One region of the Mechercharimyces mesophilus genome, then DNA from elsewhere that is predicted to be linked to it. Evidence: predicted binding sites of a transcription regulator. Region 1 holds the regulator's gene; the other holds the start of a gene.
The links. The regulator NrdR, encoded in region 1, represses ribonucleotide reductase genes. The targets are predictions, from matches to a motif close to AACACNATATATNGTGTT.

Region 1 (7,388 bases):
CGAAGCTTTTACTCAGGGCCGGGATATTCATACGCAAACGGCAATGGACATCTTTGGTGTCGATGATGATGAAGTAACCCCTCTTTTGCGGAGTCAAGCGAAAGCAGTGAATTTCGGGATCGTCTACGGGATAAGTGATTATGGTCTATCACAAAACCTGAACATTACGCGCAAGGAAGCAGGCGCGATCATCGAAAAATATTTTGAGAGTTACCCAGATGTGAAAGCCTACCTAGATGGAGTGATCGAGCAAGCGAAAAAAGAAGGCTATGTGACAACGCTCTTTCATCGTCGCCGCTTTTTGCCGGATATTCATTCGTCTAATTTTAACCGCCGTAGCTTTGCTGAACGTACAGCCATGAATACACCGATTCAGGGCTCCAATGCCGATATCATCAAAAAGGCGATGGTAAGCATGGATCGCAAGCTACAGGAACAAGGATTAAAAAGCCGTATGTTGCTACAAGTTCATGATGAACTGGTCTTCGAAGTGCCACCGGAGGAACGGGAAGAATTGACCGCCTTGGTGACGGAAGTGATGGAAAGTGCGATTCAGCTTTCTGTCCCGCTCAAGGTGGATGTGAGTAGTGGTGCTTCTTGGTATGAAGCGAAGTAAGGAAGAGGTTGCGATAGACGTAAAGGAGTAGGAGATAGAAAATGCCAGAATTACCAGAAGTGGAAACGGTAAAACGTACATTAAGTGAATTGATCATCGGAAAAACGATTGAAGATGTGGTGATAACGCTGCCACGGATTATTCAGGAACCACAAGAACCGGAAGCTTTTCGCCTTTGTTTGCTCGGCACCACGATTCGTGGACTGGGGCGGAAAGGGAAGTTTCTCCTGATTCATTTTGACGATTGGGTGCTGGTTTCTCATTTGCGTATGGAAGGCAAGTACCGTGTGGAAGAAAAGACAGAACCGGTTGCCAAACACACCCATGTTCGTTTCACTTTTACTGATGGCACGGAATTACGCTATTTGGATGTACGTCAATTTGGGACGATGCATATTTTTCGTCGAGGAGAAGAAGAGGAAGTGGCTCCGCTCAATAAATTAGGTCCGGAACCGCTCACCCCTGATTTTAATTTACAACGTTTTTCAGAAGGGATGAGCAGACGAAAAACGTCCATAAAAGCACTGCTCCTTAACCAGTCCTTCATTGCGGGCCTGGGGAATATCTATGTGGACGAAGCTTTGCATTTAGCGAAGATTGATCCGGCGCGAACCGCCCCCTCCCTTACACCGTTAGAAAAGGAGAAGCTCTTTCATAGTATTGAGGCGACGCTGGAAAAAGCGATTGCTGTTGGAGGCTCTTCTGTTCGTTCCTACGTGAATGGAAATGGGGAGATGGGGATGTTCCAATTGCAGATTCAAGTTTATGGCCGCAAGGAGGAACCGTGTCTCCAATGTGGAACCCCCATCAGGCGCACAGTAGTAGCAGGACGAGGAACGCATTATTGTCCCCAGTGTCAGGGGTAAAGAGTGTTCGAGGTTCATTGCGGTTCAGCACACCTTTCCGCCCTTTTCCATAAGATAGGTTAGGATATCGGTCGGAGGGAGAGGATGGAAGGTGTGGACCCTGCTACCGTTGCTTTTTATTTCTTTTGCTATCAGTATGGATAGCTTTGGTGTCGGTTTAACCTATGGAATGAGAGGTATGCGGCTTCCACTTACATCCATTGTGATTATTGCCGGTTGCTCAGGTCTCATGATGGCCCTATCGATGGCGGCCGGACAATGGTTGGAGTATTGGTTTTCTGTCGACAGTAGTAGGTATTGGGGAGCATCGATATTGATTCTACTCGGTGCATGGAGTCTCGTACAAGGATGGAAACAATCACGGAAAGCAGAAGATCCGAGTCATATGGTAACGCTTTCGAAGGAAAGAGAGATTTTCTCCCTTGAATTGCGCGCGTTAGGTTTAATGATCCAAATTCTAAAAAAACCGATGACAGCGGATCGGGATCAATCGGGGACAATTTCTTCTCCAGAAGCTCTCCTCTTAGGAATGGCCTTATCTCTAGATGCTTTTGGAGCGGGAATAGGAGTAGCACTGCTGGGGTACCCATCTTGGCCGGTTGCTATTATGATTGCTATCATGTGTGCTCTTTTTCTACGTGTGGGTATGGAAGTGGGTTTTCACTTGCAACACCGGGGCAAGCTACGCTTTATGAAATATGTTCCAGGATTGATCCTTATCCTGATTGGCATAGTAAAAGGCTTAACTAGCGTATAAAGGAGGGTGGTCCATGATTATTGGTTTGACGGGGGGAATCGCAACGGGGAAAAGTACCGTTGCTGATTGGCTAAAGGAGAGAGGGGCGATCCTCATTGATGCGGACCAAGTGGCGCGAGATGTGGTTGAGCCAGGTACCGTTGGGATACAAAAAGTAAGAGACCGCTTTGGTGAAGAAGTGATTACTGCTGACGGTGCGTTGGATCGCAGACAACTACGTGCCATCGTCTTTCAGGATAAAACACTGCGTTTGGCGTTGAATGAAATCTTGCATCCACTGATTCGACAAGAAATGAAGAGACGAATGAAACAGTACGCCGAAGCAGACCCGGAAGCCATCATCGTTCTGGATATCCCTCTTCTCTACGAGTCAGAATTGACGTACATGGTGGAAAAGGTGATCGTGGTTTACGTTCCAGAAGAGCTACAGCTGGAGCGCCTTATGGCGCGCGATCAAATGGGACAAGCTGAGGCGATAAAGATGATAAAGGCGCAACGGCCCATTGAGGAGAAAAAAGAGTTAGCCGATTATTGTATCGATAATTCCGGTGAGTTAACGGAAACAGAAAGTCAGGTGGATCAACTATGGAAACAACTCGAACAGATCAAAAGCGGTCCAACTCTCGGCGGAGCATGATTTCCTCAGTCCGGACAATTCTGATCGTCGTGCTAGTCGGTCTTACTCTGATTGTCTTGTTGACACCCTATTATAATAAATGGATGTATCCACTGGCGTATGAAGAGGAGATATCCTATAGTGCAGATGCCCATGGGATTGACCCCTACCTCGTAATGGCCGTTATTCGTGTGGAGAGTCGTTTTCGACCAGAGAATGAGTCACATAAAGGAGCACAGGGTCTCATGCAATTGATGCCCGATACGGTGACGCATATTGTAGATGATGCTGAATTCTCTCCATCATTTAGCCAATCGGTCAATGACCCAGCTATTAATATTCATATGGGAACGTGGTATTTGTCTTGGCTGGAACAGGAGTTTCATGGGAACCAATTAGCGATGATTGCCGCCTATAATGCAGGACCAGGAAATGTGAAGAAATGGATGGGAGAAGGTACTTGGGATGGAACAAAAGAGAATATTGACCAGATCCCTTTTGGTGAAACAAGGAACTATGTACAAAAAGTTATGTTTTATTACGAACGCTATCAAACCGTATACGGAGAGGTAAATATGGACCCAATTTCCCGCGATCAGCAAGAATAGACGCGGGTTTTCCTTTATTTTGCATTGCAATATGTGTCATACTGATTATAATAATAGGAGGAATTATTGTGTGATATTTGAGGGAAGGGGTTTTTTTATTATGACTACACGCATCGCTATTAATGGATTTGGACGTATTGGACGCATGGTCTTTCGTAAAGCCATGCATGATCAGAATATAGATATTGTAGCCGTCAACGCAAGTTACCCAGCAGAAACCCTGGCTCATCTTTTGAAGTATGACACGCTTCATGGGGCACTAACAGATGAGATTCAAGCGGTTGAAGAAGGTTTATTAATAAATGGGAAGTTCGTACAATTAGTTTCTGACCGGGACCCTGCTCGGTTGCCTTGGAATGACCTCGATATTGACGTCGTAGTAGAGGCGACCGGGAAATTTCGTGATCGTGAAGGAGCAGGTCGTCACCTGCAAGCGGGAGCGAAGAAAGTAGTGATTACGGCTCCGGGGAAACAGGAAGATGCAACCATCGTCATCGGTGTGAACGAGAAAGATTACAACCCACAAGATCACCACGTTGTTTCCAATGCTTCTTGTACCACGAACTGCCTCGCACCCGTAGCCAAGGTCCTGCATGACACTTTTGGGATTGAACACGGGTTGATGACAACGGTTCATGCGTATACCAATGATCAAAAGAACTTGGACAATCCGCATAAAGATCTTCGGCGGGCACGTGCCTGTGGACAATCCATCATTCCGACTAAGACAGGTGCCGCTCGTGCAATTAGTCAGGTATTGCCAGAGTTAGAAGGCCGTATGAATGGGATTGCCTTACGTGTTCCGACACCCAACGTTTCCATCGTCGACTTGGTCGTTGACTTGAATCAAGAGGTTACGGCAGAAGAGGTTAACCGGGCTTTGAAGCAAGCGGCAGATACATCAATGACTGGAGTTCTTCAATATACAGAAGATCCGTTGGTTTCTAGTGACTTTAATGGGAATGATCATTCTGCCATTGTGGATGGACTATCGACGATGGTGACGGGGAAAAAACAAGTGAAAGTGCTTGCATGGTATGACAATGAGTGGGGTTACTCTTGCCGTGTGGTTGACCTCGTACATCTTGTCGGCAAATCAATTGATAAGAAGATTGAAGAAGGGACAACGAGCAAGGCATAAGACCTTGACAACCATCTATGAAATTGGAGAGACTTAAAGGGTAGTCGGATTCGGGAGGGAAAACGAATGCGGTGCCCTTTTTGTCATTTTACAGGTAGCAAAGTATTGGACTCACGGCCCGTGCATGAAGGCCGTTCGATTCGCAGGCGACGTGAATGTGATTCATGTGAACGCCGCTTTACCACTTTTGAGATGGTGGAGATGAAGCCACTCATTGTTGTGAAAAAAGATGGACGACGTGAAGAGTTTGCACGGGAGAAGCTTCTCCATGGTTTGATTCGAGCTTGTGAGAAGAGACCCGTTCCCGTCGGGGAATTAGAAGAAATGGTGGATGATATCGAGAAATCTCTCCGTGAACAAGGAGAAGCGGAAGTCCCTTCACGTGAAATTGGTGAGCGAGTGATGGAACACTTGATTCACGTGGATGAAGTTGCTTATGTGCGCTTTGCTTCTGTTTACCGGCAGTTTCGTGATATCAATGTTTTTGTACAAGAATTGGAAGATTTATTGGATCGATCACGTGATCCCAATTCCCTTACGAAGGAAGAAGAGGACCCCTCGTAAGGGTGACAGCAAGGAAGGTCATTTTGTGATAGTATGGGAAGACAGTTTTGTAGAAAGGCAGGGGGAATGCGATGAATTGGAAAGAGTGTTCACCGCTGGATCTTTTCCGCGTGCGGACAGATCGTCCGCTTCACTTCCATGACATCAATGGGCTTTTGCATCTGTACCAACCCATGATTGGAGCAACAGCCGCTGGTTTATTCTTGACATTGGCGTATCAATCCTCTTTGCATGGTGCAGGAAAAACGGATTGGTACCCTCATCGCTATCTCATGAATTTAACGTCACTCACATTTACACAGATGCTTCAAGCACGCTTTCAACTGGAAGGAGTGGGCCTCATCAGTACCCGTCATACTTATTACCAGGAGAAGCGTTGTTTTGAGTATGAGTGGATTGCGCCCCTTTCCCCTGCGGACTTTTTTGCTAGTGATGTATTAAATGTCACCCTCTATCATCGATTAGGAAAAGAACGTTATCTTCAATTGCGTGAAGCGATGCTTCCTTCTAAAGAAGGAGAGGAGGAAGAGGATACATGGATGGATATTACCAAATCCTTCCAAGAAGTCTTTGGAACCCTCTCTCCTTCAGAGATGAGCGTGGCTTTTGACCTGGAAGCGCCGGCACTCCAAGTGAAATCACCACAAGCTCCATCATTATCACAAGCGGATTCCTTCCTTTCGCCTGTGTCACAAGCAAGCAAGTCGGTAGAGGGCATGCAGGTGAAGAACTCATCCGAGACGGAAGGACCGGATTGGGAATTGATCTACACACGAATGCGTCCGTTACTTAACACAGATGGATGGAATGAATCGGTTAAAGAGCAATTAAGTCAAATCCAACTTTTGTATAAGTTAAGTGATGGGGATTTATTGCGTGCTTTGCAAAATCCTGAGGTGACCGGTGATGGTCAAATTCACATTGAACGCTTGCGATTCTTTGTGCGTAGTGAATTTCAGCTCCAAGCACGGCGATCAGGCGAGTGGATGCAGACTGATTCATATGATACACATGAATCGTCTGCTAAAGTAGAGATTGAAACTCCTACCGTGGCAGAGGAATCAAAGAGAAAAGAAGAACAGAAGGAAGAGACAGAGGAAGAGAAGCATTTTCGCCAATTGGAATCGATCTCGCCTTTGGAGTTTCTATCCTACTACCATCAAGGAACACGTATCCCTAATGCAGATTTAGAGTTGGTTGAGTGTTTGATGAAAGATTATCGTTTGCCACATGGGGTAATCAATGTTTTACTTGATTACGTCCTGCAGACGCATAACAATAAATTGCCACGACCCTTGGTAGAAAAAATTGCGGGACACTGGAAGCGCCAACGTGTGCAAACAGTGACCGAAGCGGTTGAGTTAGCATTGGAGGAACGGCAGACACAGCAAAGTAAGAAACCGTCTGCTAAAGGAAGGCGATCGACTCCTGTTAAGACGGACAAGCTACCTGCTGCAGTCGCTAAAACGAAGAGCGGAGAGAAGCCATCCCCAGCGAAAGAAGAGTGGGAGGCAGATCCGCAAGCACAGGCAGAGATTATGGAGCAACTAACGCGTATGCGTAGCAGGTTGGATCAACGAATGCGAGAAAAGAGGCAAAGTAAATGAAACGAGTAGGGGAAACCTTGGGGAACAAAGAGGTGCATATCGGGAAAAAAAGAGCGAGTGAGCATCTTCAGTCCCTGCTCCAGCATCCGCTTCTGCAGGAATTCCGAGGTCATCATCCTCAGCTTACTCGCGAGGTCTACGCTCGATCTCTCTTGCACCTTCGTCAATATGTAAAAGAGCAGGAAAATTGCATGCAATGCCCGGGCTTGGAGAAGTGCCCAAACTTGATGCAAGGGCACCAGCCAGATTTGGTATATCAAGCCCAATATCTTGAAGTGCGTATGCGTCCATGTGCCAAGTGGAAAGCCCATCAACGACGACAACAAAAAGAGAAGTTAATCCAGAGCCACTATATTCCTAAGGATATCTTGGAGGCTACGTTTGAAACGATTACCGCCAATCCAGCGAGGATTGCAGCGGTGCAAGCAGCGATTCATTTCTGCGATCAATTTGCCGATGAAATTCCGCCGAAAGGGCTTTATCTCTACGGTGACTTTGGTGTGGGGAAAAGTCGGATTGCCGGCGCAATTGCACAAGATTTAACGCGTCATGACGTTGATTCGCTGATGGTGTATGTACCCGACTTTATGCGAGAGATCCGTGATGCTATTCA
Region 2 (7,388 bases), on a different contig from region 1:
CAAAAACGGTTGTGCAGCCGCCATCATCCGCAAATGCCCCATATAATGGATATAGCGTTTTCCCCGTTTCCCACAAGGGTTGGCCGTATCGAAAACAGCATAGTCCTCGGTTGAAAGGTGGGGAGCGCCCTCTGTGGTCAATCGACCACAAATTTCTTCACTCGCTTCTTCTATTTGTTGCTTCGTAAAACCCAAAGCTCGTAGAAGTTGGAAATCAGGCGCACGATATTCTTCTGCTACAAACCCAAGTCGCTCCATACATTCTTCGCCCAATGTCCACACCGTGAAGGCAAAAGGCAGATCAAATACCGAAGGCAAAATCTCTTCTACTTTAGCCAAATCGTCTTCCGTCATCCCTTTTTCTTGCAATGTTTCCCGATTAATATGAGGAGCTCCCTGCAACGAGAGGGTTCCCGTAACATAGCGCAAAATGTCTTCAATCTCTTCCACTTCATATCCGAGATTAACTAAGGCAGGACGGATAGACTGGTTCGCAATCTTAAAATAACCACCCCCTGCCAACTTTTTAAACTTGACCAAGGCAAAGTCGGGCTCAACCCCTGTTGTGTCACAATCCATCAAAAGTCCGATCGTACCTGTAGGAGCAAGCAAGGTGGTTTGCGCATTGCGATACCCATGTTCCTCTCCTAATGCGAGGGCTTCATCCCAACTCATCCGCGCTGCAGCCAATAAATCTGCTGGACAGTAAGACGGATCGATCCCTTTTGGCTGAATGGTTAACTCTTCATATTCTGCTTCATCCGCATGATACGCCGCCCGGCGATGGTTACGCATGACACGCAACATCGACTCGCGGTTGGTTGCAAATGCTTTGTATGGACCTAGCTCCTTCGCCATCTCAGCGGAAGTTTTATAGGATGTCCCCGTCATCAAAGCAGTTACCGCTCCTGTAATGGCTACCGCCTCTTGGGAATCATAAGGAATTCCTGCGACCATCAACACCGTGCCAATATTGGCATATCCCAATCCCAGCGTTTGGTATTCATAGGAGCGTTGCGCAATCTCTTGCGAAGGATACTGCGCCATCAAGACAGAGATCTCCAATACCACAGTCCACAAACGAGTCGCATGTTGCAACGCTTCTAAGTGGAAAGAGCGGTTCTTCTTATTAAAAAATTTAATCAGATTAAGGGAAGCAAGATTACAGGCCGTATTATCTATAAACATATACTCTGAGCAGGGGTTAGAGGCATTAATCCGATTATGCCTTGCTCCGAGCTTGCCATCCATTCCTGCTGGACTCGTGTGCCATTCATTAATGGTGCCATCGTACTGTACTCCTGGATCCGCACACTCCCATGCCGCTTCGCCAATTTGCTTCCAAAGATCTGGCGCACGTAAGCGCTTATTTACTTTGCCATCCGTTCGATTCTTTAACTCCCATTCTCCTTCGGCCTGCAACGTCTCAAAAAAGGAATGAGGGATACGAACCGAGTTATTGGAGTTTTGTCCAGAGACCGTTTCATATGCCTCCCCATTGAAGGAAGGATCAAAGCCAGCTTCGATTAACACACGCGCTTTTTTCTCTTCCTTCGCTTTCCATTGAATAAACTCCTCTACATCGGGATGATCCAAGTCTAACGTCACCATCTTGGCCGCTCTTCGCGTCGTTCCACCAGACTTAATAGCGCCTGCGGCCCGATCACCAATTTTTAAGAACGAGAGCAATCCCGAGGAAGTGCCGCCACCAGACAACTTCTCTCCTTTTCCACGGATGTTAGAGAAGTTGGTTCCCGTCCCGCTTCCATATTTAAAAAGACGCGCTTCTCTTACCCATAAGTCCATGATGCCACCCTCATTGACGAGATCATCTTCAATCGACTGAATAAAGCATGCATGAGGTTGTGGGCGTGTATACGCATCATCACCTTGCCGCAATTCTTCTGTTTCGGGATCAACGTAGTAGTGGCCCTGCGCTTTTCCTTTTATATTGTAGGCAGAAGCCAAACCTGTATTAAACCACTGCGGAGAGTTAGGAGCCGCCATCTGATGAAGAAGCATGTACACGAGTTCATCATAAAAAGCTTCTCCATCCGCTTCTGTATCGAAGTAACCATAGCGTTGTCCCCATTCTCGCCAGCAGTCAGCCAAGCGATGAATCACTTGCTTGGCACTTCTTTCTGGACCCGTGATCTGCTTTCCATTTTCATCCCTTAGAAGCTCTCCGCTTTCATCAACCTGTGGCACACCCGCTTTACGAAAGTACTTGGAGACCATAATATCGGATGCCACTTGGCTCCACGTCTCAGGCACTTCAGCACCCTGCATTTCGAAAACCACAGATCCATCTGGGTTCGTAATTCGACAATCTCGCCATACATAACGAATCGACTGGAATGGATCTTCCCCTGCTCGTGTAAAATAGCGGTTGATCTTCATCCTCTTCTCCTCCACTCAGCTATAGATTGGCGATCGATACACTCTTCTTGTTGGTATCTCCAGGTTGTGGATCGCTATATATTGATGTAACTTATTATACCACTACAATATGTAGCGATCCAAGGGGTTATTGGCAAGGCTTCCATACTGTAAGCTAAATGATGAAAATAAAAAAATTGTTACGAAATTAGGTATACAAGCAAGCGTTTTTCTTCACTTTGGTGTAGAATGGAGCAAAAGCAATTTATTTTATTCTAGGAGGTTGTAACATGATTTTATATAATGATCAATTGATAGAGAGAAAAGACGCTCCCATCGATATTGAAGATCGTGGCTATCAATTTGGAGACGGTGTTTACGAAGTGATTCGTGTATATAACGGCCGTCCCTTTTTTTTAAAGGAGCATTTGGAGCGTTTTAAACAAAGTGCCGGTGAAATCCGCATAGCATTTCCTTATGAGCCAGACCAGTTACACCAATATCTTGAACAATTAGTCGAAAAGAATAACTTACTAGAGGGAATTGTCTATCTGCAAATGTCTCGTGGTATTGCACCACGTTCGCATCCCTTTCCTCCAGACGCGCGACCACTCATCGTCGCTTATACCATTCCTTCCCCTCGTCCACTCTCAAACCTAGAGAAAGGCATTGGCGTCATCCAAACCGAAGACATTCGTTGGCTTCGCTGTGATATTAAGAGCTTAAATCTCTTGGGAGCCGTACTAGCCAAGCAAGAAGCTACAGAAAAGGGTTGTCAGGAAGCGATTCTGCATCGTGATGGTCGTTTAACAGAGGCGAGCGCATCCAATGTTTTCATCGTGAAAGATGGGACCATCTATACTCATCCTGCAAACCACCTCATTCTACACGGTATTACAAGAGCCCTCACCCTCGACATTATTAAAGAGGCAAACCTTTCTCTCAAAGAAGAAGCCGTACTTATCGAGCAAGTCAAGGAAGCAGATGAAGTATTTATCACAGGAACGACGGTAGAAATTTCTCCTGTCATTGAGGTGGACGGACAACCGATCGGCAATGGCAAACCTGGTCCCATTACCCGGCAGCTACAAGCAAGTTATGAAAAACTGATTGAACTAGATAAATAAAGAAAAAAGGAGCGACTCCCTCTTAGGGGATTGCTCCTTTTTTCTTTACTTTGTGATGATTTCCATCGACGACTCGCTTTGAATCGCAATATGTTCAATCTCCAGTTTCTCCATAAAAGGAAAGTGGGTATGAATCTCGTTGGAAGGTCCCTGCGAGATCTCAAAGGCCAGATTTTTCCCTTCGGTTTTGACTCCCACCTGAGTATCTAAACCTGGTTCCCAATTCCAAGCAACGTCCTGGCTCGCTACTTCTTCTTTTTGACCCTCATTAATCATTTTGTTCAGCGTGAGGCGATCATCTGCTGACCAAATCAACTCGTATACCTGACCATTACTTTCTTTTACATAGAGATGTAGTGGGTTGCCATTAAAACCCGCTGGCCTTTGGAAAGTAATCGGCTTCCCTTTGATCGACTCGTAATCCGCCTGAAGAACCACATGATCATATAAGTTCAAAGCATGCGAAGCCATAAAGGCCACACCAGAGACCACATCCCATCCGTGCCCCATATTCCATTCCTGGAGGACAGACTCAGAGTCACTGAAAGCAACCTCTGTCGGTGCGGCGATCGAAGTCTCTTCCCGATTACCAATCGCCTCCACAAAATATTCTCCCTCAGATAGTTCACTTCCCGCCGCTAACCAGCGCGTCTTGTCACCCTCTTTGGAAATGGAGACTCGAAAAGGTTCATTCGGCATGTAAATCATAGAAATTTGATAACGCGTGTCTGGCTGCAACACAAAATCATCGCCTGAATGAGCCATTGTTCGTGTCGTATTAACGAGTGATTGGAAGAGCTCCACTCGACCATCTTCATTCATACGCAGACCAAAAGTTTGTTTCCCTTTTAGTTGGATCGTAAAAGGAGTTACATCCTTCTGCTCCAACGTCAAATCAATTTTCGTCGGTCCATTGATTTGTTGCTCCCCAACATAGAGAGAAGAGCCTTCTAAGTCATCACTTTTCTCTTTGCTTACTTCCCCCGCATTAATTCCTGCTAGTTGAACAATTTCCGTCGCATTCGCCTCGGGTGCCTGCTGCTTGGTGGAGCCGAGAAAGAGAAAGACAAATAATCCAATTGCCACTGAAGCCATGGCCAGTGTTGTCCCAATCAGCATCCAGCTTTTCTCCGGAGTTGGTGGTTCAGGAAGCTTGGGCAACTTCGGCAAAGACGGTACAACACTCTTCTTGTTCACCATGTTGTCCATCCGCCGTAAGATTGAATAAACCGAGTTATTCTCGATTAGCGCTTCCAGGGCAATATCTTGAATGGGCTGAGGAACTTTATGTTTTTGCAACTCCTCTTTCTTGTTTTCTATCCCGCTTGCTTGCCGTCCCGTAAGCAAATAGAAAAGCAAAGAACGCCATTTCGAATCGGTTTCTGTCTTCCATTTATTATCAGGCTCTCGGTGACCGTAGGCAGCATCACCATAAAATATAATGTACGGACAATCGCTATCCAGGATGATATTTCGCGGATCCAGTGTGGTATAGAGGGGCAATGATATCCGAGTTAAATCGAGCATGGTATAAGTAAGGCGTTGTGTCAACTTCAACGCTTTAAATGGTTCCATCGGCCCTTGTTCCTTCATAGCAAGTGGCAATGGCTCCCCCTTCAGTGGAGGATGGACCAAAATCATCCGTTCCGGTTCCTCGATTATATTCATCACAGGAGCGAGGTGGGGATGGTTCAGATGCAAGAGTAATTCTTTGAAATCTTGCGGTATAGAGCGGGGAAGAGGAATCTCTTGCAAAAACACTTGTGAACCATCCGGTGCAGAAGCACGTAACAGTTGCCCGGAGAAAAACATAATCTCATCACTTATGACATAATTCCCTACTTTACTTCCAGGTTTATATTTCTTTTCTTCCAACATTTTCCCTCCCCAACCAGTCTGCACAAACGTCCCCCATAAATCAGTCTCTATTAGTATCATAGCGCTCTGATAGAAAGGATTTTGTCTTTATCCTAACCTTCTTTCTGATAAAAATCAAGCAGTTTCGACATATCCCGCTTCCATTCCAAACAGTGCATCATTCAATTATTTTATGAATAAAAATATATTAATATTGGCTGGTTCCCCAATCTTTTCACATGAGAATCGACGATCGTTCGTCTCTTCTTTCATTAGCGTCGCAAATTCCATTCATCCGTCCCATAACGGGATTGACATAATTGCTCAGCAAGGTCTTGTTCATAAGGGGTGAGATCTTCCTTGACAAGGTCAATTTTCATCCCTCTTATAAAACCTTCACGAAAGGCAGAAGACATCTCCTCCATACTTACGGGCGTTGATCGCAGTTGATGGATGGATACCGCTTTTTGTGTAAATTTCTCCTTCATTCTTTCCTTTTCTACAACAGAAGAAAAGCGTAAGACGTCAAATAAAGCTTCTGCATCCAACTCGAGCGGAATAGAACCATGTTGCAAGATCATTCCTCGCTGTCTCGTCTGAGCACTTCCAGCTACCTTTCGTCCTTCTACCACTAATTCGTAGGAGGAAGGAGTGTCAAAACAAGCAGAAGTCGTGATTTTCATTTTCTCTTCCAGTGGCGCTGTCATTTGTGCCGATAAACCCAGTTGACGGAACCCTTCCACCAAACCCTGACTAATGATGCGATAAGAATCTGTTACGGAAGTTGGCATCCCTGGATAAGATTCCGGCAAAATAACGCTATAGGTTAATTCTTGCCCATGGAGGATCGCTCTCCCTCCGGTAGCTCGTCGCACAAAACCCAATTCTCGCTCTTTTACTTTGCTAAGATCAAGCTCTTTATGTACACGTTGAAAATATCCTATCGATATCGTCGCTGGATTCCAGCCGTAAAAACGAATCGTAGGCAGGACTTTTCCCTCGCTATTGGCAATCAAGATCGCTTCATCAATTGCCATATTTTCTGCTCCCGACAAACATCCACTTTCGACAAAACGCCAACGTTGCTGAGTCATATCAGTCACCTCTCACTGGCCTGGTTCCGCTTTTTCTTCCTCTATTGTATCTTCCCTTTGCCTTAGACACAAATCTCTTTCTATGAAAGTCTCCACGTGGTGAAACAATATTTCGTGTTATAAGGAGCAACTCACCTTTTGATAAAGGATGAAAGCTCACCCTAAGATTGATTGGAAGGTGGGCGAGCGGTTTCTCCTTGAGAGACTCTGAGCCGAGTGATCAGGCAGCGAGAGAAGATGCCACCGTCCATCAACCAGGCACCGAGAGAACATGGTGCTCTCAGGTAGTCCACTTTCATCCGGCGCGTGTGGCACCAACCATGCGGGGGTTTTTATATCTGACTTTTATTCTTCCTTAATGGAGCAACACACAGGGGGATTGGGGTGAAAGAGGGTAAACTTGCCTGTTTGTTGATCCCAATCGATTTGCACTCCTTCAATCTGCTTTTCTTCCTGCGGGTGCCAAACAATCGGGATTCCTTCAATCCACATACATCGAAAGAGCGACCGGATTTCCGTAATTTCTAGTGCATAGGAAGGCGTTTGACAGCCAGAAGTGCGAGGAACCACTCGCACGGAGAGTGACCCTTCTTCATCCATCTCTTCTTGATGCAGCAGGACACGTAAACGAGCTATAGCCAAAGGGCTAATCGACAGATTCATAGCAAGACCTCCTTAATACCTTAATACTTGAAAGATGACAGTCACTCCTTAATCGAATCAATGCCTTGCTCTATTTTTTCTTCGTATAACCGATAAGACTCTTGATCAAATAAGATAAAGCGAATCTCTTCTATGGAGCTCTTCTCATTCGAGATAAAATCATGGCTTGCGCGCAAAGCAACCGCAGCTGCAGCCTCCTTGGGAAAACGATAAATCCCTGTACTGATCGCTGGAAAAGCAATGCTATGTAGTTGATGTTGCGTCGCTA

Region 2: AC6RGY_RS03990 (vitamin B12-dependent ribonucleotide reductase) is a predicted target of NrdR. The motif match lies at 2,502-2,519, and genes of this name have one in related genera.

Annotation. Positions count from the first base shown of each region.
Region 1 covers NZ_JCBAPH010000004.1:105,016-112,403, forward strand. The annotation lists gene polA (DNA polymerase I) at 1-616, shown strand, start outside; gene mutM (DNA-formamidopyrimidine glycosylase) at 658-1,482, shown strand; gene ytaF (sporulation membrane protein YtaF) at 1,574-2,239, shown strand; gene coaE (dephospho-CoA kinase) at 2,253-2,876, shown strand; gene AC6RGY_RS11865 (lytic transglycosylase domain-containing protein) at 2,825-3,463, shown strand; gene AC6RGY_RS11870 (glyceraldehyde-3-phosphate dehydrogenase) at 3,564-4,604, shown strand; gene nrdR (transcriptional regulator NrdR) at 4,671-5,168, shown strand; gene AC6RGY_RS11880 (DnaD domain protein) at 5,240-6,775, shown strand; gene dnaI (primosomal protein DnaI) at 6,772-7,388, shown strand, end outside.
Region 2 covers NZ_JCBAPH010000001.1:766,087-773,474, reverse strand. The annotation lists gene AC6RGY_RS03990 (vitamin B12-dependent ribonucleotide reductase) at 1-2,400, opposite strand, end outside; gene dat (D-amino-acid transaminase) at 2,670-3,506, shown strand; gene AC6RGY_RS03980 (hypothetical protein) at 3,552-5,408, opposite strand; gene AC6RGY_RS03975 (lipoate--protein ligase family protein) at 5,636-6,457, opposite strand; gene AC6RGY_RS03970 (hypothetical protein) at 6,803-7,120, opposite strand; gene AC6RGY_RS03965 (O-acetyl-ADP-ribose deacetylase) at 7,162-7,388, opposite strand, start outside.